One region of the Kitasatospora sp. NPDC094016 genome, then DNA from elsewhere that is predicted to be linked to it. Evidence: riboswitches for the same ligand, from Rfam matches in the RefSeq annotation. Region 1 holds a riboswitch; the other holds the start of a gene.

What was found. A riboswitch is a leader RNA that binds a small molecule or an ion and turns the genes downstream of it on or off. The one in region 1 is predicted to bind glycine.
Region 2: it holds a riboswitch for glycine, as region 1 does, so the genes downstream of both, gcvT (glycine cleavage system aminomethyltransferase GcvT) here and gcvP (aminomethyl-transferring glycine dehydrogenase) in region 1, are expected to answer to the same signal.

Annotation. Positions count from the first base shown of each region.
Region 1 covers NZ_JBEOUK010000011.1:7,561-22,191, forward strand. The annotation lists gene ftsR (transcriptional regulator FtsR) at 46-741, shown strand; gene ABT015_RS13250 (bifunctional nuclease family protein) at 875-1,351, shown strand; gene ABT015_RS13255 (MerR family transcriptional regulator) at 1,592-2,236, shown strand; gene ABT015_RS13260 (SanA/YdcF family protein) at 2,330-3,052, shown strand; gene ABT015_RS13265 (DNA polymerase IV) at 3,123-4,523, shown strand; gene ABT015_RS13270 (MFS transporter) at 4,668-6,164, opposite strand; gene ABT015_RS37980 (PRC and DUF2382 domain-containing protein) at 6,345-7,493, opposite strand; glycine riboswitch at 7,717-7,820, shown strand; glycine riboswitch at 7,822-7,953, shown strand; gene gcvP (aminomethyl-transferring glycine dehydrogenase) at 8,058-10,958, shown strand; gene ABT015_RS13290 (DUF5999 family protein) at 11,052-11,243, opposite strand; gene ABT015_RS13295 (hypothetical protein) at 11,640-12,212, opposite strand; gene ABT015_RS13300 (glutamate-cysteine ligase family protein) at 12,580-14,085, shown strand; gene ABT015_RS13305 (CPBP family intramembrane glutamic endopeptidase) at 14,163-14,631, shown strand, end outside.
Region 2 covers NZ_JBEOUK010000043.1:38,561-53,191, reverse strand. The annotation lists gene ABT015_RS30220 (L,D-transpeptidase) at 1-890, shown strand, start outside; gene ABT015_RS30215 (L,D-transpeptidase) at 1,159-2,397, shown strand; gene ABT015_RS30210 (ATP-binding protein) at 2,676-3,173, shown strand; gene ABT015_RS30205 (DMT family transporter) at 3,813-4,766, shown strand; gene ABT015_RS30200 (class I SAM-dependent methyltransferase) at 4,888-5,661, shown strand; gene ABT015_RS30195 (TetR/AcrR family transcriptional regulator C-terminal domain-containing protein) at 5,812-6,561, opposite strand; gene ABT015_RS30190 (NADPH-dependent FMN reductase) at 6,700-7,311, shown strand; gene ABT015_RS30185 (L-serine ammonia-lyase) at 7,398-8,765, opposite strand; gene glyA (serine hydroxymethyltransferase) at 8,924-10,192, opposite strand; gene gcvH (glycine cleavage system protein GcvH) at 10,286-10,660, opposite strand; gene gcvT (glycine cleavage system aminomethyltransferase GcvT) at 10,813-11,934, opposite strand; glycine riboswitch at 12,166-12,271, opposite strand; gene ABT015_RS30165 (enhanced serine sensitivity protein SseB C-terminal domain-containing protein) at 12,458-13,312, shown strand; gene ABT015_RS30160 (enhanced serine sensitivity protein SseB C-terminal domain-containing protein) at 13,430-14,353, shown strand.

The DNA.
Region 1 (14,631 bases):
CGCCCGGACCGGCCGGGTGGGCGGCGGCGCGGCGGCGACGAGCTGCTGAGCATCGGCGCGGTGTTGGCCTTCCTGCGCGACGACTTCCCCGAGGTCACCATCTCCAAGATCAGGTTCCTGGAGGCGGAGGGGCTGGTCGAGCCGCAGCGCACGCCCTCGGGGTACCGCAAGTTCAGCCCGGCCGACGTCGAGCGGCTGGCCTACGTCCTGCGGATGCAGCGTGACCACTACCTGCCGCTGCGGGTGATCCGCGAGCACCTGGACGCCATCGAGCGCGGTGAGGCACCGCCCGCGCTGCCGCCCTCCGCCGACGCCCGGCCCGGGCCGGTGGAGGAGGCGGACCGGGAGCTGGGGGCTTCGGCCGACGTCCCGTCCGGAGTCCGGCTGGGGCGTGCCGAACTGCTGGCGGCCGCCGAGTCCGGGGAACGCGAGCTGTCCGAGTGGGAGTCCTACGGTCTGGTCGCGCCCGGTCCGGACGGCGGGTACGACGGCGAGGCGCTGCAGGTGGCCCGACTGGTCGCGGAACTCGGCCGGTACGGGCTGGAACCGCGGCACCTGCGGGCCATGAAGGCCGCGGCGGACCGGGAGATCGCGCTGGTGGAGCAGGTGGTGGCGCCACTGCGCCGGCACCGGAACCCGCAGACCAGGGCCCATGCCGAGGCCACCGCGCGGGAGCTGGCGACACTGTCCGTGCGGCTGCACGCGGCGATGGTCCAGGCCGGTCTGCGCAGCCGCGGATAGCGCCCCCGCGGGGTTCCCACGGGGTTTCTGCGAGGTGGCCGTCCAGACCCGGGGCGGCCCGGGTGCACCGCGCTGACCAGCGGCGTCGGCCCTGCGCTTTCATATCCGGGGCCTGAGCCATAGGGTTGCCTGTGTGAATGAGCTCGACGTCGTGGGTGTCCGAGTGGAGATGCCTTCCAACCAGCCGATCGTGCTGCTGCGGGAGGTCGGGGGCGATCGGTACCTGCCGATCTGGATCGGTCCCGGCGAGGCGACCGCGATCGCCTTCGCCCAGCAGGGCATGACGCCGGTCCGCCCGCTGACGCACGACCTGTTCAAGGACGTCCTGGAGGCGCTCGGGCAGCAGCTCACCGAGGTCCGGATCACCGACCTGCGGGAGGGCGTCTTCTACGCCGAGCTGGTCTTCACCGGCGGGGTCGAGGTGAGCGCCCGGCCGTCCGACGCGATAGCGCTGGCCCTGCGCACCGGTACGCCGATCTACGGGAGCGAGGAGGTGCTCGCCGAGGCGGGCATCGCGATCCCGGACGAGCAGGAGGACGAGGTCGAGAAGTTCCGCGAGTTCCTCGACCAGGTGTCGCCCGAGGACTTCGGGGGCAGCGGCCCGCAGTAGTAGTGCGGACCGGATTTCTCTACAGGCCAGGCCGTTGTTTGGCTTGCCGTTTTGCCAAAAACCGTCGACCTACCCACACTAGGGGCACGAAAAACCACTCTCCTGAGTGATGTGGTTTGGCTGGCCCGGCGTGGCGATCGTTGACGGGTCATAGGGGACTGCCTACCGTCAGGAGTGGCTGTCCGGGTGACCGATGCCCGCAGTTCGGGTTGCCCGCAGCACCAGTGGACGGAGGCAGGCATGAGCAGCACCGGCGATGACACGGCCGTGGGAGGCCTGTGCGCCATGCACCTGCCGCGCACCGCTCGCACCGTGACGGACCTGCCCCGGGTGGGCAGGTTCCCGGCCGTGCAGCCCGGTCAGCCCGCCATCGAGCGGCTGGCCCCGACGTCCGAACTGATCGGCTACCGAGGTCCGACGGCCTGCGCGGCGGCCGGCATCACGTACCGCCAGCTGGACTACTGGGCCCGGACCGGACTGCTGGAGCCCAGCGTCCGTTCGGCGTACCCGGCCACCAGCCAGCGGCTCTACAGCTTCCGCGACATCCTGCTGCTCAAGATCGTGAAGCGGCTGCTCGACGCGGGCGTCTCGCTGCAGAACATCCGGGTGGCGGTCGCCCATCTGCAGGCGGCCGAGCAGGGCGACCTGGCCGGGATGACGCTGATGTGCGACGGCGCGACGGTGTACGAGTGCACCACGCCGCAGCAGGTGGTGGACCTGCTGAAGGGTGGTCAGGGGGTGTTCGGCATCGCGGTCGGAGCGGTCTGGCGGGAGCTGGAGCTGACGCTCGGGCGGCTGCACGCGGAGCGCACCGACACCGGCGAGACGCTGGTCGGCCACGACCCGTCCGACGAGCTGGCCCAACGGCGCAACCGGGCGGTCTGAACGCAGAACTGACGAGGCCGCGGGCCCGGACGGGGAACCGTCCGGGCCCGCGGCCTCGTCGTTGCGCCTGGTGAGGCGATCGAGGGAGGACACGTGGGGTTCGGCACCGGGATAGCGGGTCTGCTGCGGCGTCGGGGCGGGCTGCTGAAGGTCCGGGTTCGGCGGCGGCCCGTGCAGCGCAGGGCCTTCCAGGCGGCGACGGTGCTCTGCTCGCTGGCGCTGGCGCCGAGCGCGTGGCTGTGGTGCTCGGCCGGGGACCGGGTCGGCACGGTGGCCAGCGTGCCGACCGCGCCGGTCGCGGTGGTCTTCGGCGCCGGGCTCGACCAGGGCAAGCCGTCGCCGTACCTGGAGCACCGGCTGAGCGCGGCGCTGGACCTGTACCGGGCGGGGAAGGTGCAGGCGATCCTGGTGACCGGCGACAACGGCCGGGACAGCTACGACGAGCCGGACGCGATGCGGACGTACCTGATCGAGCACGGGGTGCCGGCGGTCCGGGTGGTGGGCGACTACGCGGGCTTCGACACCTGGAACTCCTGTACCCGGGCCCGGCGGGTCTTCGGGGTGGAGCGGGCGGTGCTGGTCAGCCAGGACTTCCACGTCCGCCGGGCGCTGGCCCTGTGCGAGGCGGCGGGCATCGACGCGTACGCGGTCGGGGTGCCGGAAGTGCACGACGGCACCTGGCTGTACGGCGGGCTGCGGGAGATCCCCGGGGCGGGCAAGGCGGCGGTCAACGCCTGGCTGCGGCCGGACCCGCTGTTCCTCGGCCCCCAGGAGGACGGCATCCCGAAGGCTCTGGCGGACGCCACGCAGCGCTAGGTGTTCTGACTCGGCCTGGGCCCCGCCCGGGTTCGTACGCATTGTCGGACCCCTGCGGGATGATCGGCGGGTGCGATCACTGCCGAGCATCATCCACCTCGACATGGACGCCTTCTTCGCGGCGGTGGAGCAGGCGGCCAAGCCGAGCCTGCGCGGCAAACCGGTGGTCGTCGGCGGGCTCGGCGGGCGTGGGGTGGTCTCCACCGCCTCGTACGAGGCGCGGAAGTTCGGGGTGCACTCGGCGATGCCGATGGCGCAGGCGCGCCGGCTCTGCCCCAACGCGGCCTTCCTGAGCGGCCGGTTCGAGGCCTACCGGCAGGTCAGCGAGCTCGTGATGGGCCTGCTGCGCGAGCTGTCGCCGCTGGTGCAGCCGCTCAGCCTGGACGAGGCCTTCGTCGACCTGGAGGCCGGCCCCTACGGTCCGGTGCTGGCCGAGTCCGACCACGAGACCGGGGAGCGGCTGGTGCTCGCGTTGGCGGAGGACCTGCGGGCGGACATCCAGCGGCGCACCGGGCTGACCGGGTCGGTCGGGGCAGCCGGGTCCAAGCTGATGGCGAAGATCGCCTCCGAGCAGGCCAAACCGGACGGGCTGGTGCTGATCGAACCCGGGCAGGAGCGGGCCGTGCTCGGCCCGATGCCGGTCCGGGCGCTGCCCGGGATCGGGCCGGCCACCGAACAGGTGCTGCGGCGGGCCGGACTGAACACCGTGGCGGACCTCGCCGAGGCGGGGGAGGGCGAACTGGTGCTGCTGCTCGGGCGGGCGCACGGCGCCGGCGTGCACCAGATGTCGATAGGGCTGGACGACCGGCCGGTGGTGGCCGATCAGGACGCCAAGTCGGTCTCGGTGGAGGACACCTTCGAGGTGGACCTCGCCGACCGGGAGCGGGTGCTGCGCGAGGTGGAGGTGCTGGCCGCCCGGTGTGTGCGGCGGCTGCGCGCGGCCGGGCGCTCGGGGCGGACGGTGGTGCTCAAGGTCCGGCGGTTCGACTTCTCGACGCTGACCCGTTCGGAGACGCTGCGCGGGCCCACCGACGACGAGGCGGTGGTCATCGAGACGGCGCGCCGGCTGGCCTCCCAGGTGGACATCACCGGTGGGGTGCGGCTGCTCGGGGTGGGCGTCGCCCAGCTGGCCGACTACACCCAGGAGGACTTGTTCGCGCAGGCCCTGCGGGAGGAGGCGGCCGAGCACGCGGAGGCGGAGGTCGAGGCGGCCGAGGAGGAGCCGGAGGCGGCCGCGCCGCGCCGCTGGATGCCCGGGCAGGACGTCCGCCATGCCGAGCTGGGGCCCGGGTGGGTGCAGGGCAGCGGTGTCGGGCGGGTCACCGTGCGGTTCGAGACGCCGTGGAGCGGGCCGGGGCGCATCCGGACCTTCGCGGTGGACGATCCGGCGCTGGAGCCGGCCCGTCCGCTGCCGCTGTGGGGGGCCGAGGGGTCGGAAGGGCCGGAGGAGCCGGGGGTGCCGGGGCTGTGAAACGCGAAGCGGCCCCAACCGGTGGGGGGAGTACCGGTTGGGGCCGCATACCGTGCCGGACTTCGTGCGGTCGTGATGCCCTCGCGACCGTCCGAAGGCCGGGCCGCCGCGCCCTGTCCCTGAGCGCGGCGGCCGGACGCCTGGTCAGGCGTCGGTCTTGGCCAGCTCGGGGCTGGAGTTCCGCTCGGCCGTGCCGCCCGAGGCGACGACGGTGGCGGCCGGCTTGACGCCGCGGATCAGGAACGGGACGACGCCGGCGACGGCGCAGACGACGGCCGCGGCCCAGAACGCGTGCTTGTAGGCGTCCAGGGTGGGCAGCAGCAGCGGGATCTGCGGCGGCAGCTTCATGGTGTCGCCGGTCAGGATGGCGGCCATCACGGCGGTGCCGATCGCACCACCGACGGTGCGCAGCACGGCGTTCATGCCGTTGGCGATGCCGCTCTGCTCCACCGGGACGGCGCCGTTGATGTAGGCCGGCATCGCGGAGAACGCCAGGCCGATGCCCAGGCCGAAGATCGCCGAGGAGGTGTAGATGTCGCCCTCGTGGCTGTGCCGCACGGCCAGGTAGGCCATCGCGACGGCACCCAGGACGCCACCGAGGACCAGCGGCAGGCGCGGGCCGCGGCGGGCGATCAGCATCGCGCCGACCGGAGCCGCCACCATCGAGCCGATCGCGGACGGCAGCAGCAGCAGACCGGCGTGCAGGACGGTCGCGGTGAAGCCGTAGTGGGTCAGCTTCTCCGGGGTCTGGGCGAAGTTGCTGATCACCATGAACGAGCCGTACATGCCGAAGCCGATCAGCAGGCCGGCCAGGTTGGTGAAGGCGACGGCCGGACGGGACATCATCTTCATGTCCACCAGGGGGTGCGCGACCTTGGTCTCGATGACCCCCCAGATCAGGGCGACGACGGCGGCCACGGCGAACAGGCCGAGGGTCTTGGTCGAGGTCCAGCCCCAGTGGTTGCCCTGGCTGACCGCGACGAGCAGGGCGGAGAGCCAGCCGGCCAGGGTGAGGGCGCCGAGCGGGTCGGCGCCGCCCTCCTTGTCGGTGACCGGGTCGGACGGGACGCGGAACGCGACCAGGGCGACCGCGATCAGGCCGAAGACCAGGCCCATCCAGAAGATCGACTTGTAGCTCCAGTGCTCCAGCAGGAGACCGGTCGCGACCAGGCCGAGGCCGGAGCCGACGCCCATCGAGGCGCTGATGGCGGCGACGCCGCCGGTCACCTTCTGCTTGGGCAGCTCGTCGCGGACGATGCTGATCGCCAGCGGGAGCACGCCACCGCCGGCGCCCTGGAGGACACGGGCGACGACCAGCCAGGTGAAGGAGTGGGTGCTGACCGCCAGCGCCGAACCGGCGACCAGACCGGCCAGCGAGATCAGCAGCATCGGCTTACGGCCCCGGAGGTCGCCGAAGCGGCCCAGCAGGGGAGTCAGCACGGCGGCGGAGAGCAGGTTGGCGGTCATCAGCCAGGTGATGCTGGACGCGGAGACGCTCAGTTCCTTGGCCAGCGAGGGCAGGATCGGGACGACCGCGGTCTGCACCACGCTGAACGACAGCATCGCCAGGATGAGGGCCGGCAGGACCCGGGCGCTGCTCTGCTTCTCGGCCGCGGTGGTGGGCTGTGGTGCCTCACTCACGGTTGCTTCCTCCCGTACATAGTGAATGAACTGAAGTAACCATGCCGGGAGATACTTCAGAGTGTCAAATATCCATTGGTGACGCTTTGGCAAAATCGAAGGATTCCGGCCGGGCGGCGACCGGGACGAGGGCATGCCGAGGGCCCCGGACCGAGTGGTCCGGGGCCCTCGGGAGAGAGGTCAGGCGAACGGGCGCAGCACGGCCGGGCGGGGGGCCTCGGCCGCCGGGGTGGCCGTCGGGGTCGCCGGGGCGGCGGCGGTGTTGTCGTGGATCTCGACGTGCTCGCGGCGCAGCTCGTCCCGGATCACCTCCTCGGCGGTGTAGCGCTCCACCACCAGGCGGACCCGCTCGATCGGGGTGAGGTACTTGCGGACCACCGGGCGCTCCTCGCGCAGGGTGACCTCCTCCACCGCCTCGGTGATCTCCTTCTCGGTGAGCGAGGCACGCTCGGCCTCGCTCACCGGCATCCGCTCCACCCGGACGCGCTCGCGGACCACCGGGACGCGGCGCTCGACCTGCTCGCTGGTCACGTACTTGCGCAGCTTCGCGGTGCCCACGATGTGCCAGTCCGTGGTGATGTCCAGGCGCTCCTCGCGGCAGGTGATCTCCACCGGGCCGTTGGGGGACGACGGGGCGGGGCCGGTCGAGCGCTCCGGGACCGGCGCGGCCATGGCCGAGTTCGTGGTCGCGGTGGTCGTCACGATCGGGGCGGGCTGCGGCTTGGGCTCGGTCGTCGTGGGGGTGGCCGCGGGTGAGGGGGTGTTGAGGGTTCGCACGTTGACCTCTGTCGCGGTGCCGGTGGGGTCGGCAGGGGTGGTGGTCGGGGCGGGGTCGAGGGAGTGGAAGGCGATGGGCTTCACGGGCTCGGCCGCCGAGGTGGTGCCGAAGTCGAGGTCGGGGCGCGCGGGGCGGTCGCCGTCCCGGCCGGCCGGGCGGTCGCTCTCGCGGCCGACGGGCCGGTCACCCTCACGGTCGGCAGGACGGTCGCCGTCCCGGCCGACCGGGCGGCCGTTCGCCGGGGTGTCCAGGCCGTAGTAGCGGTAGAGCTGGAGCTCCTGGGCGGGCGACAGGTGCTGGCCGGCGCCGAAGTCCGGCGACTCCTTCACCAGCGACTTGTCGTACGGCACCCGGAGCTCGTCGCCGGAGAACTCGCTGGTGGTGAGCGGGACGAAGGCGTCCCGGCCGAAGATGCCGGTCCGGACGGCCGCCCACTCCGGCTGGCCGGTGGCGTCGTCCAGGTAGACCTCGTCGACCGTGCCGATCTTGTCTCCGTTGCGGTCGACCGCCTTGTGGCCGATGAGGTCCCGGGGGTCGATATCGGTTTGCACTCTTTCCTCCAGTGCGCTGCGCCTGCGGAACTCCCGCAGGACCGTGGCCGGAGCACCCGTTCCGCCTGCCACTTCACACCAAAGGCCATGAATCGGACGGGCGCGACCGGGGTGCGCCGGACGGGCTCCGGGCTGGACCGTCCGGGGGACGCGCGTAGACCCCGAGCGACCCGACGCGACCGTGATCGGGGGGCCTGCCGCTGGTACCCTGGGCGGCGACCGCCGAGCCCGCTCGGGAGAGTCCCCGGCCACGGAAAGCGCTGGTCGGGGCGCCGAAGGAGCAACTCCTCCCCGGAATCTCTCAGGCATCCGTACCGTGTGGGGTAGGTCACTCTGGAAAGCAGGGCAGGACCGTCGGCAGGGAGCCGACGGGCACCACCCTCACCGACGGTGCAAGCCGGCGGCGTGCCCACAGCGCGCCGTGCGGGTGAAGCTCTCAGGTCCCGATGACAGAGGGGGAGGCCTGTCGGGTTCGCCCGCCCGGGTCGAGCCGCTGTCCGCAGCGGCTCCGGCCGGTCGGCGTGCGCACCCCCGCCGGTCCGTGACCAGGAGGCCTCGACCACCATGAACGCCCAGCCGAACGCGGGACGCCCCACCGGCGCCTCGACCCTCACCGAGCTTGAGCTGGCCAGCCCCTTCGAGAACCGCCACATCGGCCCCGACGACGCCGCGCAGCAGAAGATGCTGGCGTCCATCGGCTACGGCTCGCTGGACGAACTCGCCGCCACCGCCGTTCCCGAGGCGATCCGCTCCATCACCGGCCTGGACCTGCCCGGCGGCCGCAGCGAGGCCCAGGTGCTCGCCGAACTGCGCGAGCTGGCGAGCCGCAACCAGGTGCTCCAGCCGATGATCGGCCTGGGCTACTACGGCACCTTCACCCCGCCGGTGATCCTGCGCAACGTCATGGAGAACCCGGCCTGGTACACCGCCTACACGCCGTACCAGCCGGAGATCTCCCAGGGCCGCCTGGAGGCGCTGCTCAACTTCCAGACCCTGGTCTCCGACCTGACCGGCCTGCCGACCTCCGGCTCCTCGCTGCTCGACGAGGGCACCGCGGCCGCCGAGGCGATGGCGCTCGCCCGCCGCGTCACCAAGGTCAAGGGCGGCGTCTTCCTGGTCGACGCCGAGACCCTGCCGCAGACCACCGCGGTGATCAACACCCGCGCCGTGCCGACCGGTGTCGAGGTCGTCGTCGCCGACCTGTCCCAGGGCATCCCGGCCGAGATCGCCGAGCGCGGCGTCTTCGGCGTGCTGCTCCAGTACCCGGGCGCCACCGGTGTGGTCCGCGACCTCACCCCGGTCATCGAGCAGGCGCACGGCCTCGGCGCGATCGTCGCGGTCGCCGCCGACCTGCTGGCGCTGACCCTGCTCGCCTCGCCGGGTTCGCTCGGCGCCGACATCGCCTGCGGCACCTCGCAGCGCTTCGGCGTCCCGATGGGCTTCGGCGGCCCGCACGCCGGCTACCTGTCGGTGCGCGCCGAGTACGCCCGCTCGCTGCCCGGCCGCCTGGTCGGCGTCTCGGTCGACGCCGACGGCAACCGTGCCTACCGCCTGGCGCTGCAGACCCGCGAGCAGCACATCCGCCGCGAGAAGGCCACCAGCAACATCTGCACCGCCCAGGTGCTGCTCGCCGTCATGGCCTCGATGTACGCCGTCTACCACGGTCCGGACGGCCTGGCCGACATCGCCCGCCGCACCCACCGCTACGCCGCCGCCCTCGCCGAGGGCCTGCGGGCCGGCGGTGTCGAGCTGCTGCACGGCGAGTTCTTCGACACCGTCACCGCCGTCGTCCCGGGCCGTGCCGCCGAGATCGCGGCCGCCGCCCGCGCCAACGGCGTCAACGTCCACCAGGACGGCGCGGACCGGATCTCGGTCTCCACCGACGAGACCACCACCCGCGAGCACCTCGCCGCCGTCTGGGCCGCGTTCGGCGTCCCCGCGGTCGAGGTCGCCGAGGGCGCCGACGCGCTGCCGGCCGCGCTGCTGCGCCAGGACGAGTACCTGACCCACCCGGTCTTCCACAGCCACCGCTCGGAGACCGCCATGCTGCGCTACCTGCGCCGCCTGTCGGACCGGGACTACGCGCTGGACCGCGGCATGATCCCGCTGGGCTCCTGCACCATGAAGCTCAACGCGACCACCGAGATGGAGGCCGTCACCTGGCCGGAGTTCGGCCAGCTGCACCCCTTCGCGCCGATCGAGCAGGCCCAGGGCTTCCTCAGCCTGATCCGCGAGCTGGAGCGCCAGCTGGTCGAGGTGACCGGCTACGACGCCGTCTCGATCCAGCCGAACGCGGGCTCGCAGGGCGAGCTGGCCGGCCTGCTGGCCGTCCGCGCCTACCACCACGCCAACGGCGACACCCAGCGCGACGTCTGCCTGATCCCCTCCTCCGCGCACGGCACCAACGCGGCCTCCGCGGTGATGGCAGGCATGCGCGTGGTCGTGGTGAAGACCCTGGTCGACGGCGACGTGGACGTCGAGGACCTGAAGGCCAAGATCGAGCAGCACCGGGACAGCCTCTCCGTGCTGATGGTCACCTACCCGTCCACCCACGGCGTGTACGAGACCCAGATCACCGACATCTGCGCCCTGGTGCACGAGGCCGGCGGCCAGGTGTACGTGGACGGCGCCAACCTGAACGCCCTGGTCGGCCTCGCCAAGCCGGGCAAGTTCGGCGCGGACGTCTCGCACCTGAACCTGCACAAGACCTTCTGCATCCCGCACGGCGGCGGCGGCCCGGGCGTCGGCCCGGTCGCGGTGCGCGCCCACCTGGCGCCGTACCTGCCGAACCACCCGCTGCAGCCGGAGGCCGGCCCGGCCACCGGGGTCGGCCCGATCTCGGCGGCACCGTGGGGCTCGGCGGCCATCCTGCCGATCTCCTGGGCGTACGTCCGGCTGATGGGCGGCGAGGGCCTCAAGCGCGCGACCCAGGTCGCGGTGCTGAACGCCAACTACATCGCCAAGCGGCTGGCACCGCACTTCCCGGTGCTCTACACCGGCCCCGGCGGGCTGGTCGCGCACGAGTGCATCATCGACCTGCGTCCGCTGACCAAGGAGACGGGCGTGACGGTGGACGACATCGCCAAGCGCCTGATCGACTACGGCTTCCACGCGCCGACGATGTCCTTCCCGGTGGCCGGCACGCTGATGATCGAGCCGACCGAGTCCGAGGACCTGCACGAGATCGACCGGTTCTGCGACGCGATGATCGAGATCCGGGCCGAGATCGACAAGGTCGGCTCGGGCGAGTGGGCGGCCGCGGACAACCCGCTGCGCAACGCCCCGCACACCGCCGCCGAGCTGGCCGGCGACTGGGCGCACGGCTACTCGCGGCAGGAGGCGGTCTTCCCGGCGGGCGTGAACCCGGCGGACAAGTACTGGCCGCCGGTCAGCCGGATCGACGGCGCGTACGGCGACCGCAACCTGGTCTGCTCCTGCCCGCCGCTGGACGAGTACGGCGCCTGATCCGGACCGGACGTACGGCAGGGCCCCGACGGGACGTATCCGTCGGGGCCCTGCCCCTTGCCGTCGTCCGGCGGCTGCCCCCGCCGGGTGCGGTCAGGCCGCGTGGGCGACGGGGCGGCGCGGTGCGATCACCCGGCCGTCGGGCAGCAGCTCTCCGGTGTCCTCGAACAGCACGACGCCGTTGCAGAGCAGGCTCCAGCCCTGCTCCGGGTGGCAGGCCACCGTGGCGGCCGCCTCGCGGTCCTCGGACTCGGCCGACGGGCACTCAGGACGGTGCTGGCACATACGTACCCTCGCTTCGCTCTGCGATCCTCCCCCGTGGTGCGGCCGCCGGCGGAGCCGTCGGGAGCCGCCGCGGTAGCCGGATCCTGTCCGCGCGCCGACCAGGTGTGGACCGACGCTCAAGTGGGTAGGACAGGTGGTCCTTCCACGCTGGTTCCCAGTGTCGGCATCTGTGGACGTGCGCGCAGGGATTTCGTGACATGCGCCACAACTCCCGGGCAGAGATCACCCGTTCAGGTGGGTCTGGCGGGGAAAGGCGCACCGACGGGTCAGCTGCGGCATGGCCCGAGGAGGTCAGAGCGGATGGCCCGTCCGGGTGGTTCGGGCGGGTGAGGGCGACGCGCACGCCCACCGGGCCACCGGGTGGTGGCCCGGTGGCCCGGTGGGCGTGGGGTCGGCTCAGGAGGAACCGAGCAGCAGTGGCTTGGCGAGCGGCGCCCGGGCGAGCAGCGGCAGCAACTCGCCGGCCGGGTAGGCGCGGTGCGCGGTGACGCCGAGCGGGGCCGGGGCCAGCGGGATCAGCTGGTCGGCGGCCGGGTCGGCGTCGGGGCCGTGCAGCCACAGTGCCGTCGCGTACTGCCCGGGGAAGGTCAACAGCCGGGGCTGCTGGCGGGACCGGGAGCCCTGGGCGAGCTGCCAGGCCTGGCGCAGCGCCCGGACCGTCGAGTCGAGGTAGGGGCCGGCGGTGAAGTGCGAGAAGGTGTGGCCCTCGACGGCCTGGACGACCTCGGCGGCGGCGGCGACCTCGGCGCCGTCCTTGATCAGGAAGCGCCAGCCCGTGCGGCGGGCGGCGCGCAGCTCCGGGCGCGGCCCCTCCAGGACGTGGACGGCGAGCGGGTGCGTGGGGAGCAGCGGGCCGACCGGATGGCGCAGTGCTGCGGCGGCGGGTTGGCGCAGCGCGGTCTCCGAGTCGAGTGCGGCCAGGACGGCGCGCAGGGCGCTCGGCGGGGGCTGGGGGGTCTGCAGAGTCATGGCGGGGTCCGCCTCTCCGTGCGAGATCGGCGTGCGAGTGCGGCATACCGGCGTGGCGCGGCGTGTCATCGGTGACGGGACCTGGCCGTGTCCGGTTGTGCATGATCGCGGTGCCGGCGCGGTCGCCGCCGTCGACGAGGGTTTCGAGGCGGAGCGGGCCGGCCGGAGCGCAGTGCGAATTCTATCGAACAGGTGCGCAGGGTGACCTGTTTATCACAGGCGGTGGCGCCGGGCAAGTCGGCAGATCTGCTGAATATCCGTCAGTTTCCTTGCATTGCAAGCCAGTACAAGCATTCGGGTATCGATCTTCGAGGTGGGCATGATGCTTGCACGGTCGGGTCGGCCGGTGTCTCAGGAGGAGGGGACCGTGGGCGAGAAGGTCGTGGCGACTCGGGCTGATCTGGCGGACCGGCAGCTGTACCGACGCAAGCTCCAGGCCTGCCTCGACGCGCTGGGGCGGATGCTGCGCGAGGACCGGTTCGACCGGCCGCGGGCGGTCATGGGCCTGGAGATCGAGCTCAACCTGGCCGACGAGGACGGCCTGCCGGCGCTGCGCAACGCGCAGGTGCTGAGCGCGATCGGCTCCAGCGACTTCCAGACCGAACTGGGCCAGTTCAACGTCGAGGTGAACATCGTGCCGCACCGGCTGTGCGGGCACGTCTTCGAGGACCTGCGCGAGGAGCTCGAAACCGGGCTGCGCTACGCCGACCGGCGGGCCGCCGAGGCCGGTGCCCGGATCGTCATGGTGGGGATCCTGCCGACCCTGGAGCACGGCCACACCGGCCTGGACGCGATCTCCCACAACCCGCGCTACAGCCTGCTCAGCGACCAGATCCTGGCCGCCCGCGGCGAGGACATCGCGCTGGACATCGAGGGCGTCGAACACCTCCAGCTGGAGACCATCACCATGGTGGCCGAGGCCGCCGCGACCTCCCTGCAACTGCACCTGCAGGTGACCCCGGAACGCTTCTCCTCGGTGTGGAACGCGGCTCAGGCGATCTGCGGGGCGCAGCTCGCGCTCGGCGCCAACTCGCCGTTCCTGTTCGGGCGGGAGCTGTGGCGGGAGACCCGTCCGGTGCTGTTCCAGCAGGCCTGTGACACCCGTACGGCGGAACTCAAGGCGCAGGGCGTCCGGCCGATCACCTGGTTCGGCGAGCGCTGGGTGGACTCGGCGTACGACCTGTTCGAGGAGAACCTGCGGTACTTCCCCGCGCTGCTGCCGATCTGCGACGACGAGGACCCGCTGAAGGTGCTCGCCTCCGGCGGGGCGCCCCGGCTCGCCGAGATGCGGCTCCACAACGGCACGATCTACCGCTGGAACCGGCCGGTGTACGACATCGCGGGCGGGATCGCGCACCTGCGGGTGGAGAACCGGGCGCTGCCGGCCGGGCCGACGGTGGCCGACACGCTCGCGAACGCCGCCTTCTACTACGGGCTGGTCCGGGTGCTCGCCGAGCAGCCCCGGCCGGTCTGGACCCGGCTGCCGTTCGAGCGGGCCGACGAGAACTTCCGGCAGGGCGCCCGCTACGGCATCGACGCGGTGTTCCAGTGGCCGCGGGCGGGCCGGGCGGGCCGCGGCGGCGGGCTGACCACGGTGTCCGCCGTCGACCTGGTGCTCAACGAACTGCTGCCGATGGCCCACCAGGGCCTGGACGAGTGGGGCGTGGAGCCCGCCGATCGGGACCGCTACCTGGGGATCATCGAGCAGCGCTGCCTGCGCCGCACCAACGGCGCGGCCTGGCAGAGCGCGACCTTCCACCGGCTGCGCGAGCAGTACGGGATGGACCGGCCGGCCGCGCTCGCCGCGATGACCAGGCGCTACATCGAGCACATGCGCACCGGCGAGCCGGTGCACACCTGGCCGGTCGGGTAGCCGGACCGCTGTGTCAGGATGATCGCTCCGGCGGTCGGCCGACGGCCGGAGCGACGCCCGCCCCGCTGGAGCCGCCCGTGACCACCCTCCCGACCGCACCGGAGACCGCGAAGCCCACGCGCCGGCTGCTCGGCGTGGAACTGCTGATCGTCCTCGGCCTCTCCCCCGGGGCCAGTGGCGTCAGCGCGCTGATCAGCTTCGCGGCCTCGCTCACCGAACCGATCCAACTCGGCCAGCAGGTCGCCACGTTGAACGGCTCGCGGGCGCCCGGCCGGCCCTGGCTGGACCTGGTGTGGCAGCTGTACTACGTCGGGCGCGGCCTGATGCCGGTGGTGCTGGTCGGATACCTGCTGGTGCGCGAGGGCGCCGCGCTGCGGGTGCTCGGCTTCGACCTCGGGCAGAAGCTGCGCGACCTCGGCCGTGGCGCCGCCGTGGCGGCCGCGATCGGCGGCTCCGGGCTGGTGCTGTACCTGGCCTCGCAGGCGGCCGGCTACAACCTGACGGTGGCGCCGTCCGGGCTGCCGGACGTGTGGTGGCGGATCCCGG
Region 2 (14,631 bases), on a different contig from region 1:
GCATCGGCTGGAAGCCCGCCGCCGCGCTCACCGTCGGCATGGCGTACAAGGTGAACGCGCAGGCCAAGGACGCCGACGGCCTGGTGACCGCGTCCACCACGACGTTCACCACGCTGACGCCGGACAAGAAGGTCTCCACCAACGACAACATCAGCGACGGTGCCACCTACGGCGTCGGCATGATCGTCTCGGTGAACTTCAGCAAGACCGTCAAGAACAAGGACGCCGTCCTCAAGGGCATCACCTTCGAGACGAACAACGGCACCGAGGTGAAGGGCCACTGGTTCGGCGACAACCGGCTGGACTTCCGCCCGGCCGAGTACTGGAAGCCGGACACCAAGGTCACCATCAAGTACCGGCTGAAGAGCGTCGAGGTCGCCCCGGGCGTCTACGGCGACGTGGACAAGGACGAGCCGTTCACCATCGGCCGCTCCCAGATCGCCACCGCCGACGCCAAGACGCACCAGATGACGATCGAGCGGGGCGGCAAGAGCACCACCGTGCCGGTCACCCTGGGCGCGGACGCGACGCCGTCCTGGGGCGGGACGATGGTGATCATGTCCAAGGAGAAGGTCACCCGGATGAACTCGCAGACGGTGGGCCTCGGCGGCGAGTACGACATCCAGGACGTGCCGCACGCGATGCGGCTGACCACCTCCGGCACCTTCGTGCACGGCAACTACTGGGCCAGCCCGTTCGGCAGGACCAACGCCAGCCACGGCTGCGTCTCGATGGCGGACGAGAAGGGCGGCAGCGACACCTCCGTCGCGGGCAAGTTCTTCAACGACTCGATGGTCGGCGACGTGGTCAAGATCGTGAACACCAAGGAGAAGACCGTCGCGCCCTCCAACGGGCTGGGCGGCTGGAACATCGCCTGGGCGAACTGGTAGATCCTGCCCGCCGACCGACCGGATAGTCCCGGTTCGTCGGCGCGGTGCGGACGAGCGGCCCGATCCTCACCCGTTGGGGTCGGGCCGTTCGCGTTTTCGGAGCGCACCGGGCCCCGGATGGCGCAACCTTTCCGGAGGCCGGCGCGTGTAGTGGTCGGGTCCGCCGTGTGCGCGGGGGTCTTGTGCGGGGTTTCGGGTCGTGGGGTGCGGTCCGTGGGGTTCGGTCCGTGGGGTTTCTTTCGTGGGGTTTCTGAGGGAGGGATCGACGTTGAGGTCGATACGCAGAGTGGTGGCCGTCGGTCTGGTGGGCGGCGCGATGGCGCTGACCGCCGCGTGCGGCGGCGGGAGTGGCGGGAGCGGTAACGGGGGCGGGAGCGCGGCCAAGGCGGACCTGGGGGCCGGAGCGGCCGCCGGAACGGCCTCCCCGGGCGCCGCGGCGGCGAGCAGCGCGGCGCCGAAGGTGTCGCAGGCCGTGGTGAACATCGAGCCCAAGCCCGGCACGGTGGACGTCGCGCCCGACGCGCTCAAGGTCGGCGCGACCGGCGGCAAGCTCACCACTGTCAAGGTCAGTGACAAGACCGGCGCGGAGGTGCCCGGCACCATCGCCGCCGACGGCTCCAGCTGGACCCCGTCGGCCGGCCTCGCCGTGGGCAGCACCTACCAGGTCAGCGCGATGGCCGCGGACGCCAACGGTGTGGTCGCCAGCGCGGACAGCAACTTCTCCACGCTGACGCCGACGGCCCTCGCCAAGGCCGCCGACAACGTGGACAACGACGCGACGTACGGCGTCGGCATGATCGTCTCGGTGAACTTCAGCAAGGACGTCAAGAACAAGGACGTCGTCGCGAAGGGCATCACCTTCGAGACCGACAACGGCACCGTGGTCAAGGGCCACTGGTTCGGCAACCGCCGGCTGGACTTCCGCCCCGAGCAGTACTGGAAGTCCGGCACCAAGGTGACCGTGCACTACCGCCTCAAGAGCGTCGAGATCGCCCCTGGGGTGTACGGCACCGACCGGGACGAGCCCTTCACGATCGGGCGATCTCAGATTTCGACGGTTGACGCCGCCGCGCACCGGATGACCGTCGAACTGGACGGCAAGCCGTCGGACATCGACATCACCTCCGGCTCGCCCGAACACCCGACCTGGAACGGCACGATGGTCGTCATGTCCAAGGAGGGCGTGGTGCGGATGCAGTCCAGCACCCTCCCCGGCATGAGCGGCTCCCCGTACGACCTTCAGGTGCCGCACTCGATGCGGCTCACCGACAGCGGCACCTACCTGCACGGCAACTACTGGAGCAAGCTCATCGGCGAGGACAACGTCAGCCACGGCTGCGTCGCCCTCAAGGACGTCGAGGGCGGCGGCGAATCCACCTCGATGGGCAAGTTCTACGCCGGCTCGCTCGTCGGCGACGTGGTGGTCGTGAAGAACTCCACCAAGAAGGAGACCCTCGACCCGGCGAACGGCCTGAGTGGCTGGAACGTGCCCTGGAGCGCCTGGTAGGCCGACCGGTAGCCGCCCTGGTCGGGGCGGTTCCGTGGCAACCCGGGATTGACGCGGACGCGCCCCGGGTTGCCTGCTCTCCACCCTCTCCCCACCGTCTGCCGGCCCCCTCCAGGCCTCTGCCTGGCACTCTCCGCGGGGTCTCCTTGCACGCGGCATATGCCGACTCGGAGGAGATCGTTTGCTCATTGTCCGTACGCGGCCGCTTGCGTTCCGCAATGATGGACCGCATGGCGGGTTGGGGCGAAACAGATCAGTCATCAGTTCCCGGGGCCGGATTGGTCGCCGAGGCGTCGTGGATCGATGTCCAGGGCGCGCTGGCGGCGCTGGAGCGGCTCAGCTCGGAGGAACTGGAGGAGATGTATTGCGGCAGGCTGAGCGATCAGTCCGTGCCGAACGAGGTACGACTGCCGTCCAGGCCGGAGACCGGCCCGGTGGCCCGCCGGCTGGTGCTGTCGGTCCTGGAGTCCTGGGACCTCCACCAGCACCTGGAGGCCGGTGAGTTACTCACCAGCGAACTGGTCTCCAACGCCGTCCGGCACGCCGCCGGACGCACCATCGGACTCCAGGTGATCCGCAAGCCGGGCTGGCTCCGCGTCGAGGTCCGCGACTCCTCCCGGGCGCTGCCCTGCATGATCCTCGCCGAGCCGAAGCCGGTGACCGAGCGAGGGCGGGGGCTGCGGGTCATCGACGACCTGGCCGACCGCTGGGGCGCCGACCTGCTGCCGCGCGGCAAGGGCGTCTGGTTCGAACTGAAGGTCCGCGAGCGGCACTGATCGTTCCGGGCTTTCCCGGGTCTTTCTCGACTGTCCGGGTCTTTCTCGGTCGTCCGGGCCTTCCGGGCTTTCCCGGGAAAACGCGCAGGGCCCCCGAAGTCGCCGTGGTCCGGCGGATGGGGGCCCCTGCAAGTCATCGCGCCGGCCAAGGGGGTGCGTGCCGCACGATGGGCGTCGGCCGTGCCAGGTCGGGCCAGCCGAAGTCTCCACGCCCAGGCCGGCGTGCTGTGCCGCCCGCCGTTGGGCTGCTTCGACTATCGCACGAATCTCAGCATGTGGGCAAACCAGGTGACTTGGATTAAAAGGTTTGTAACCTAGTTCACCTTTGGATTTTGCATAGGTTCACGCTGTTGCCTGTGAATATTCACCATCCTCGCCGTCGGGCCTCCGGTGCTTCGTCGCCCGGCCGCCAATTCCTCCGTGAGCCCCACCCCGCCGGAACTGCCGGGTAGCATCGGGCCCGTGAACCTGTACTGGCACGTCGTACTGCCACCGCTCAGCGCCTGATCGGGCGCACACGCCGGCGGCTCGACCCCCGTGCTCCCTGCCGCGGCCCCCTTCGGCCGCCAGGGGTCCGCAGCGTGCGCCCGGTGCGAAACCAACTCCCCTGACGGTCTTCGACGACGGAAGTTCACGACTGTGCCGAACCGCACCTCCACGCCCGCGCCCACCCGGCCCACCGCCACCCCCGCCGCCCGCCGCGCCGGCCCGCTCGGCGGGCCGGTCCCGATCCTGGTCGCCGCACTGCTGTGGGGCACCACCGGGACGGCCAGCTCCCTCGCACCCGACGGCGCCCCCTCGGCGGGCATCGGCGCCGCCGCGCTGGTCCTCGGCGGACTCCTCCTCTTCCTCTCCACCCGCAGCGCCCGCGCGCTGCCCCGGGCCTGCGGCCGCCGGGAGCGGTGGCAACTCGCCGTCGGCGCCGTCGCGGTGGTCGGCTACCCGGTCACCTTCTACCCGGCGGTGACCCGCGCCGGGGTGGCGGTGGCCACCGTGATCGCCCTGGGCAGCGCCCCCGTCTTCGCCGGCCTGCTCGGCTGGCTCACCCGGCAGGGACGACCGAGCGGCCGGTGGGCCGGCGCCACGGTGACGGCGGTCGTCGGCTGCGCCGTCCTGGTGCTGGGCCCCGAACTCACCGGCGGCGGCGCGGCGGTGGACGCCGTGGGGGTGGCGCTGGCCGCGCTCTCCGGCCTCTCGTACGCGGTGTACTCGCTCATCGGCGGGAGGCTCATCTCGCGCGGGCACCCGTCCGCCGGGGTGATGGGGGCGATGTTCGGCGCGGCCGCGCTGCTCGTCCTGCCGGTGCTGTTCCTCGGCGACCTGCGGTGGCTCGCCTCGCCGCGCGGTGCGGCGGTGGTGCTCCACCTCGCGGTGATCACCACCTTCCTCGCCTACCGCCTCTTCGGCCACGGCCTGCGCCGCACCTCCGCCCAGACCGCCACCACCCTCACCCTCGCCGAACCCGCCGTCGCCGCCCTCCTCGGCGTCGCCGTCCTCGGCGAACGCCTCCCCGCAGCCTCCTGGTGCGGCCTCGCCATCCTCGGCGCGGGCCTCGCCGTCCTCACCGTGCCCGTGGGCACCCGCCGCCGCTGAACTGCGGGCGGCCCCACGTGCAGGAAGTCGGCCGGCGGTCGGCGGGCCAACACGCCTTGCTTTCCGGACTCTTGCGCCGAGCCGCTTGCCGCCGGGCGCCCCGCTTGGTGGGCTTGGCCGCATGGAAGAGACCGCGAACAGCCGACCGCAGGCGACGTACGACCGCATCGGGGTCGGCTACCGCTCCATCCGGCGGCCCGATCCCCGACTGCACGCCCTGATCGGTGCCGCCCTCCGGGGGGCCCGGTCGGTGGTGAACGTCGGTGCGGGCGCCGGATCCTACGAGCCCGAGGGCGCCGCCGTCACCGCCGTCGACCCCTCCCAGGTCATGCTCGACCAGCACCCGGGGCGCCGGAAGGTCAAGGCCGGCGCCGAGCAGCTGCCCTTCCCCGGCGGCTCCTTCGACGCGGCGATGGCAGTCATGACCGTCCACCACTGGGCGGATCCCGAACGGGGCCTCGCGGAGCTGCGGAGGGTCGCCCGGCGGCAGGTCGTGTTCACCTGGGACCCGGCCCACCGTCCGCAACTGTGGCTGCTGGAGGAGTACCTGCCCGAGATCCGGGAGCTGGAGGAGAGCCGCTTCACACCGCTGGCCCAGGTCGTCGACGCGCTGGACGCGCACACCGTGCTGCCTTTCCCCGTCCCGCACGATTTCACGGACGGTTACCAGATCGCCTACTGGCGGCGGCCCGAGTTCTACCTCGACCCGGTCGTCCGGCAGGCCAGCTCGACCTTCGCCGAGTTGCCGGCCGCAGTGGTGCAGCCGGCGATCGCCCGCTTGCGCGCCGACCTCGAATCCGGTGCCTGGCACCGGCGCCATGCCGAACTCCTCGACCAGGAGCACATGGACTACGGGTACCGGCTGCTCATCGCGGGGGAGCTCTCCTCGGAGTAGGAAGTCGGACGGGTCGACTTCCTGCGCGGGAGGTGCGTGGGGGTGCGCTGAAGAGGTAGACCGGTCTGCATATTCCGCGCATGGAATGTAGACCGGTCTACATAATTTTCCCCACCGGGGGCCGGGGCGCGCTCGGTTGTTCAGGCGCGTTCAGATGCCGAGGTGGGTGGCGATGCCGGCGAGGACGCAGTCGAGGCCGGTTTCGAACTGCCAGGTGGGGTCGTCCTTGCGGGTGGCCTCGTGGAGGTAGCGCTGGTAGGTGGGGTAGCGGCCGGTGCCCATCAGGAAGGACATCCGGGGGGCGAGGCCGGCGCGGGTCTCGTCGCCGTCGGACCAGCCGTGCTCGCGCTGGAGGGTGCGCAGGGCGAGCTCGGCGGCGACGGAGCCGTGGACGTAGCCGGTGACGGTTCGGAAGACCGCCATGGTGGTGTCGGCGTCCAGGCCGTGGTCGGCGAGGGCGGCGAAGGCGCGTTCGGGGATGGCGAGCTGGTTGGGGGTGAGGGGGACGGCGCCGGCGCGGACGATCCACGGGTGGGCCAGGTTCATGGCGCGCAGGTGGAGCGCCAGGGTGCGCATGGTGTCGCGCCAACCGGTGGAGGGAGTGCCCGGGGAGAGTTCGCCGTAGACGAAGTCGACCATCAGGTCGATGAGTTCGTCCTTGCCGGAGACGTACCGGTAGGCGGCCATCGGGGCGACGCCGAGGGTGGTGGCGAGCCGGCGCATGGTGACGGCGTCGAGGCCTTCGGCGTCGGCGATCGCGATCGCGGCCTCGGCGATCCGCTGCGGGGTGAGGGTGGTGCGCGGCGCGGGGGCCGGGCGGGCGAGGCGCTCCCAGAGTGAGGCCGGGGGCGGGGGCTTGGTCTGGTCGTCGTCCCCGGTGGGGGCCTGCTGGGCGGGCATGACGGCGGGCTCCTTCCGGTCGGGGCTCTTACCGTACCACCGGCGTGTACGCCGTATCGGAAGTGGACGGCGTACACGTCGATGTGTACGTTGTATCCAGCAGATACGGTGTACACATCGTCCCGGAGGGGGATTCCCATGGCTACGGAGAGCGCGGACATCGCGGAGAAGGGCCTGCGGGTCGCGGTCGTCGTCGGCAGCACTCGGAGCGGCCGGTTTGCGCCCGTCGTCGCCGACTGGCTGCTCGGCCACCTCGGCGCGCGCGGCGACATGACCGCCGACCTGATCGATCTGGTCGAGACCCCGCTGCCGACCACCTTCCCGTCCTTCGGTGGTGAACTGGAGCCGGGCGCCGCCGAGTTGCTCGCCGCCGTCACGCCCCGCCTGGAGGCCGCCGACGCCTTCGTGGTCGTCACGCCCGAGTACAACCACAGCTTCCCGGCCCCGCTGAAGAACGCCATCGACTGGCACAACAGCCAGTGGCACGGCAAGCCGGTCGGCTTCGTCTCCTACGGCGGACTCTCCGGCGGTCTGCGCGCCGTCGAGCAACTGCGAGTGGTGCTCGCCGAGTTGAACGCCATGACGATTCGCAACACGGTCAGCTTCCACGGCGCCGCCCAGTGCTTCGACGCCGACGGCAAGCCGCTCGACCCGGCCGCCGACGCCGCCGGCAAGACCATGCTCGACCAACTCGCCTGGTGGGCGGAGGCGTTGCGGGACGCCCGGCGCCTCCGCCCGTTCGCGGCCTGAGCGGGCACCCTCGGGATGCCCCCGAACGCCCCCGAACGCCGAGAGCCCCCGGACGGGTCCGGGGGCTCAGGCGACAGCGGGTGTGATCAGCACTCGATGACGTTGACGGCGAGGCCGCCGCGCGAGGTCTCCTTGTACTTGATCTTCATGTCGGCGCCGGTCTCCTTCATCGTCTTGATCGCCTTGTCGAGCGAGACGTGGTGCCGGCCGTCGCCGCGCAGGGCCATCCGGGCGGCGGTGACGGCCTTGACGGAGGCCATGCCGTTGCGCTCGATGCAGGGGATCTGGACGAGGCCGCCGACCGGGTCGCAGGTGAGGCCGAGGTTGTGCTCGATGCCGATCTCGGCGGCGTTCTCGACCTGTTCGGGGGTGCCGCCGAGGACCTCGGCGAGGCCGCCGGCGGCCATCGAGCAGGCGGAGCCGACCTCGCCCTGGCAGCCGACCTCGGCGCCGGAGATGGAGGCGTTCTCCTTGAAGAGCATGCCGATGGCGCCGGCCGCGAGGAGGAAGCGGACGATGCCGTCCTCGTCGGCGCCCGGGATGAAGTTCAGGTAGTAGTGCAGGACGGCGGGGATGATCCCGGCCGCGCCGTTGGTCGGAGCGGTGACCACCCGGCGGCCGGAGGCGTTCTCCTCGTTGACCGCCATCGCGTAGAGGGTCACCCACTCCATCGCGTTGGCCGGGCCGATGCCCTCGGCGCGCATCGCGCGGGCGGCCGCGGCGGCGCGGCGGCGGACCTTGAGGCCGCCGGGGAGGATGCCCTCGCGGGACATGCCGGCCCGCACGCACTCCTGCATGACCTGCCAGATCTCCAGCAGCCCGGTCCGGATCTCCTCCTCGGAGCGCCAGGCCTTCTCGTTCTCCAGCATCAGGCCGGAGATCGACAGCCCGGTCTCCCGGGTGAGCCGCAGCAGCTCCTCGCCGGTGCGGAAGGGGTAGCGCAGCGAGGTGTCGTCGGGCTTGACCCGGTCCGCGCCGATGGCGTCCTCGTCGACGACGAAGCCGCCGCCGACCGAGTAGTAGGTCTTCTCCAGCAGCGTGGAGCCGTCCGCCGCGTACGCCCAGATGGTCATGCCGTTGGCGTGGTACGGCAGCGAGCGGCGGCGGTGCAGGACCAGCTGGGTGCCCGGGTCGAAGTCGATGGGGTGGGTGCCGAGGAGGTTGAGCCGCTTCTCGGTGGTGATCCGCTCGACGTCCTTGTCCGCCTGGTCGACGTCGACCGTGCGGGGGGAGTTGTTCTCCAGGCCGAGCAGGACGGCCTTGGGGGTGCCGTGGCCGTGGCCGGTGGCGCCCAGCGAGCCGTACAGCTCGGCGCGCACGCTCGCCACCTCGGCGAGCAGGTCCTCGGACCGCAGGCGCCGGGCGAACATCCGGGCGGCGCGCATCGGGCCGACGGTGTGGGAACTCGACGGGCCGATGCCGATGGAGAAGAGGTCGAAGACGCTGAGGGCCACGGGGGGACGTCCTTGTCTGTCTCGTGGAAGGACTGGCGGGCGGGGGACGACACGGGTCGGGGCACCGCGCGCACTGTCCAGTGTGCGCGGTGCCCCGGGATCCCAGGTGCCGCGGCGGGGTGAGGCCGGTCACCCCGCCCGAACGATCACCGAGGTGATCAGAGGTTCGGGTAGAGCGGGTACTTCTCGGCCAGCGCGGTGACGCGGGCCTTGAGCGCGGTGGCGGCGTTCTCGTCGAAGGCGGGCTTGAGCGCCTCGGCGATGATGTCGGCGACCTCGCGGAAGTCCTCGGCCTGGAAGCCGCGGGTGGCGAGCGCGGGGGTGCCGATGCGCAGGCCGGAGGTGACCATCGGCGGCCGCGGGTCGTTCGGGACGGCGTTGCGGTTGACCGTGATGCCGACCTCGTGCAGGCGGTCCTCGGCCTGCTGGCCGTCGAGCCGGCTGTTGCGCAGGTCGACCAGGACGAGGTGCACGTCGGTGCCGCCGGACAGCACCGAGGCGCCGGCCTCGGCGACGTCGGCCTGGAGCAGGCGCTCGGCGAGGATCTTGGCGCCCTCCAGAGTGCGCTGCTGGCGCTCCTTGAACTCCTCGGACGCGGCGACCTTGAAGGCGACGGCCTTGCCGGCGATCACGTGCTCCAGCGGGCCACCCTGCTGGCCGGGGAACACCGCGGAGTTGATCTTCTTGGCGTACTCGGCCTTGGACAGGATGACACCGCCGCGCGGGCCGCCCAGGGTCTTGTGGGTGGTGGTGGTGACCACGTCCGCGTACGGCACCGGGTTGGGGTGCAGACCGGCGGCGACCAGGCCGGCGAAGTGCGCCATGTCCACCATCAGCAGCGCGCCGACCTCGTCGGCGACCCGGCGGAACGCGGCGAAGTCCAGCTGGCGCGGGTAGGCGGACCAGCCCGCGATGATCAGCTTCGGCTGGTGCTCCTTGGCCAGGCGCTCGACCTCGGCCATGTCGACCTGGCCGGTCTTCTCGTCCACGTGGTACGCGACCACGTTGTAGAGCTTGCCGGAGAAGTTGATCTTCATGCCGTGGGTCAGGTGACCGCCGTGGGCCAGGTTCAGGCCCAGGATGGTGTCGCCCGGCTTGATCAGCGCGAACATCGCGGCGGCGTTGGCCTGGGCGCCCGAGTGCGGCTGGACGTTGGCGTGCTCGGCGCCGAACAGGGCCTTGATGCGGTCGATCGCGATCTGCTCGACCACGTCGACGTGCTCGCAGCCGCCGTAGTAGCGGCGGCCGGGGTAACCCTCGGCGTACTTGTTGGTGAGTACCGAGCCCTGGGCCTCCATGACCGCCACCGGGGCGAAGTTCTCGGAGGCGATCATCTCCAGGGTGGTCTGCTGGCGGTGCAGCTCGGCGTCGACCGCGGCGGCGATCTCCGGGTCGAGGGAGTGCAGGGACTGGTTCAGAACCGTCATGGTGTGGTCTTCCCGGGAGGAGAGAGACGGGAGCAGAGAGGGGGGAGCCTGGCGGGGCGGCCGCCGCGCTGCGGCCGCCCCGTCACGAGCGGGTCAGCCGCCGATGAAGGCGGTGTACTCGTCCGCGCTGAGCAGTTCGTCGGTGGACTCCACCTGGACCTTGAACAGCCAGCCGCCCTCGAACGGGGCGCTGTTGACCAGGCTGTTGTCGTCCAGGACGTCCTGGTTGATCTCGACGATCTTCCCGGTCACCGGGGAGAACAGGTCGCTGACCGACTTGGTGGACTCCAGCTCGCCACAGGACTCGCCCGCGGTCACGTCGGCGCCGACCTCGGGCAGCTGCACGTAGACGATGTCACCGAGCGCGTCGGCCGCGTGGGCGGTGATGCCGACGGTGGAGACACCGCCCTCGACGGCGGTCAGCCACTCGTGCTCCTTGGTGTACTGCAGGTGCTGGGGGTTGCTCATGGCGTCATTCTCCAGGATGGGAAGCGGGTACGACGAAGCGGGCCGCCGCACGGACGGCTTCGACGCGGATCAGGCGTGGTGCGGGCACGGGCCGGACCTGGATCAGGCGTGGCTCAAGCCCGGGTCCACCGGGTTTGCGGGAGGGCGGGGCCTCAGCGGGCGCGCTTGTAGAACGGCAGCGCCACGACCTCGACCGGCTCGTGCTTGCCGCGCACGTCCACCGCGACGGCGGTGCCGGGGGTGGCGTGGGCCGCGTCCACGTAGGCGATCGCGATCGGCCGGCCCAGGGTCGGGGACGGGGCGCCCGAGGTGATCCGGCCGATCGGGGCGCCGTCGGCGGAGACCACGGTGTACTCGGCGCGCGGGACGCGCTTGCCCTCGGAGACCAGACCGACCAGCACCCGCGGCGGGTTGGCCTCGGCCTCGGCGGCGGCCTTCTCCAGCGCCTTGCGGCCGACGAAGGCGCCCTCGTTGGTGGTCTTGTCGAAGCGCACGACCCGGCCCAGGCCCGCGTCGAACGGGGTCAGGTCGGTGGAGAGCTCGTGCCCGTACAGCGGCATGCCGGCCTCCAGGCGCAGCGTGTCGCGGCAGGACAGGCCGCACGGGACCAGGCCGCGGCCCTCGCCGGCGGCGGTCAGCGCCTGCCAGACCCCCTCGGCGTCGCCCGGGTTGCAGAAGATCTCGAAGCCGTCCTCGCCGGTGTAGCCGGTCCGGGCGAGCAGCACGTCGCGGCCGGCGACCTGGGCCGGGAGGATCGCGTAGTACTTCAGGCCGGGCAGGTCGGCGTCGGTGGTCCCGGCCAGGATCGCGGTGGCCTCCGGGCCCTGGACGGCGATCAGCGCGTAGGTGTCGCGGTCGTCCGTGACGACGGCGTCGAAGCCCTTGGCGCGGGCGATCAGCTCGTCCAGCACCAGCTGGGCGTTGGAGGCGTTGGCGACGACCAGGAAGGCGTCCTCGCGCAGGCGGTAGACGATCAGGTCGTCCAGGATGCCGCCGTCCTCGGCGCAGATCATGGTGTAGCGGGCGCGCAGCACGCCCAGCGCGGAGACGAAGCCGACCAGCGCGTGGTCCAGCATCTCGCCGGCCTGCTGGCCGGTGACGGTGATCTCGCCCATGTGGGAGAGGTCGAACAGCCCGGCCCGGGTGCGGACGGCGAGGTGTTCCTCGCGCTCGCTGCCGTAGCGCAGCGGCATGTCCCAGCCGGCGAAGTCGGTCATGGTCGCGCCGAGGGCGCGGTGCAGCGCGTCGAGCGCGGTGAGGCGGAGGGACGACATGGCCTGGAACTCCTCGGTCGGGGCACTCATGGGTGCACGCGCCGGAACCGGACCCGCTCGGGGGCCGACCCTGCGCGCGGGCATGCGGCGGCGTGGGTCTCCCCATCTGTCGTCGAACCTGAGAGCTTCACCGCCCACGCGCCCGCAGCTGTTTCCAGCATCCAGGACAGCATGGTGGCTTGCACCGTGGGTGGGCGCGCGACAGGGCCGTGCGCCACTTTCCAGATGTGCCTAACCCGTGCGGTAAGGGGGCCTGAGAGATTCCGGGGAGGAGTTGCTCCTTCGGCGCCGGCTGTGCCGCCTGACGGGGCACTCCGGGCTCTCCCGCGCGGGTTCGAGCGGCCGGTATGGAGTTGTCGGTCCGCCGGCGCGCCGCGCCGTCGAACGCGCACATCATGGCACGTCCGCGCCGACGACGGGAGAGGGGACCCGGTCACACCCCGCCACTTCGGACACAGCCCTAGACTGCTGCGCGTCGGCGCAGCAGAGGGCGGCCGACCGGCAGAGGGCGGATCAGGCGCGCATGGGGTACCCGGTGGAGCAGCAGCAGGGGTGGGGCGGGCCGGAGTCGGCGCCGCCGGGCGGCGGGTGGCCGGCCAACGAGCTGGAGCAGGTGCTGACCGCCGCGCTGGGCGACCCGGGTGCGACGCCGCGGGTGATCGAGGTGCTGGCCCGCAGCCAGGTGTGGATCCCGCTGCCGGCCGGCGGCGACCCGCAGGGGCCCGCGCTGGACCTGCCGACCATCGAGCTGGCCGGCGAGCCGTACGTGCCGGTGTTCTCCTCGCAGGAGGTGTTCCTGCGGCAGGCGCCGGGGATGGCCTTCGCGGTGGCGCCGGTCTGGGAGTTCGCCCGCGGGCTGCCGCTGGGCGTGGGCATCGCGGTCAACCCGGAGGCGGCGGTGGGCATCCCGGTGCCGCCGCAGGGTGTGGCGGAGCTGCGGCGCGGCCCGCGCGAGGAGCGCCTGGCCGACCAGGATCAGGGCCTGAACCAGGGACAGAACCAGGGCCGGGGACAGAACCAGGGCCAGGGCCCGGAGGCGCCGACCGGTGGCCGGGTGGCGCTGCGCGAGCCGGTGCCGGGGGAGGACCCGGAGCACTTCCTGGCCGCCTGCCGGGCCGAACTGTCCGCCCTGCCCGGAGTGTTGACGGCGCGCCGGGCGCTCGCCAGCATCGAGGGCGAGCCGACCGTGATGTTCGTGGGCGTCCAGCTGGACCAGACGGCCCCGGCCGACCCGGGCGCGGTGAACGAGGCGCTCGGCCGCGCGCTGGGAACCGCGCCGCTGCCGGGGGGCGTCCACCTCGTACTGCTCGATCTCGCCGATGACCCGGTGGTCGAGTGGCTGCTCACCCGGGTACTCCCTTTCTACGCGCGGGGTTGAGCGGGGTTCGTATCGGAGGCACGTCGCCGTGGCGGTGGTCGGTGCCGCGCCATAGGGTGCGTGCAGACGGCCGACGGGCCGGCAGGCTTGAGGAAAGAGGCGCGGCGAGGTGGGCGCATGAGTGCGGGAGCGGTAGCGGGCGGTGCACCGGGGCCCTGGGGCCAGGCACCCGCCGGGCGCCCCGGAGCGGATCCGGGCGCGCTGGAGCGCGCCCTGCGCGAGGTCGCGCCGGAGCGCTACGAGGCGTACGAGCAACTGCTGCACGCACTGGCCGACGGCCAGGTCTGGATGCTGCTGTGGCACGGCACGCCGGGCAGCGCGGACGCCCAGTACGGGAACATGGAGATCAGCGGCCACGGCTACGCGCCGGCCGTCACCTCGTCCGAGCAGCTGGCGTCGTCCGGCTGGGAGCGGGCCCACGAGGTCATCTCCGGGCGGGAGATCGCCGCTTCGCTGTACCGGACCCGCTGGGGCCTGTGGCTCAACCCGCACGCGCCCGGCGGCGGGGTCGGGGTGCCCTGGGCGGACCTGCGGCGGATCGCCGCGGGCCTGGAGCGGCTGCCGGCCGGGCCGTTGAAGCTGAGCGAGCCGCAGCTGAACGCCCAGCCGTTCTTCGCGCTGCTGGAGCGGCAGGCCGGTGAGGTGCGCGCGGTGCGGGCGCTGCGCCGGGCCTGGGTGCAGCCGGCCGTGGGGGAGCCGTACCTGGCGATCGGCCTGGAGCTGTACGAGAGTTCACCGCCGGCGGTGGAGGCCGTGCGGGCGCTGATGCAGCGGGCGATCGCGGTGGCCCCGGAGGGGCTGGCGGTGTCCACGGTGGCGATGGCGGACGAGTACGACCCGGTGGCGCTGTGGATGCGGGCCCACGCGCGCCCGTTCTTCGACCGGGAGGCGGGGCGGCCGCCGACCGGCCCGTACCCGCCGGTGCCGCCTCCGCCGTACCCCGCGCAGCAGGGGCCGGGCTACGGCTACGGCACGCAGCAGCCCGCGCCGGGCTGGACCGGGCAGCCGCAGCAGCCGTGGCCCGGATACCCGGGGCGCTGACAACCAAAACCTTTTTCCAGAAGCCGACTTGATCTTGCATCAGGTCGGCTTCGGTGCTTTCCGGGCGAACTTCCGGCCGTTACCGTCGATCACCTTGACATGCCAGTTGCGGCCGTGTGAAGAGGGATATGCCGAAGACGTAGGAGGTGCATGCGCACAGATCACAGTTGGGCATCTGTCGGTTGTCAGGGCTGGCGCAAGCCAGTTCGGATGGCAGAGAGTTCTGCGCAACGCACCGCGCGTACTGGGAACCCCACGAAGGTGAACGCGCACGCCGA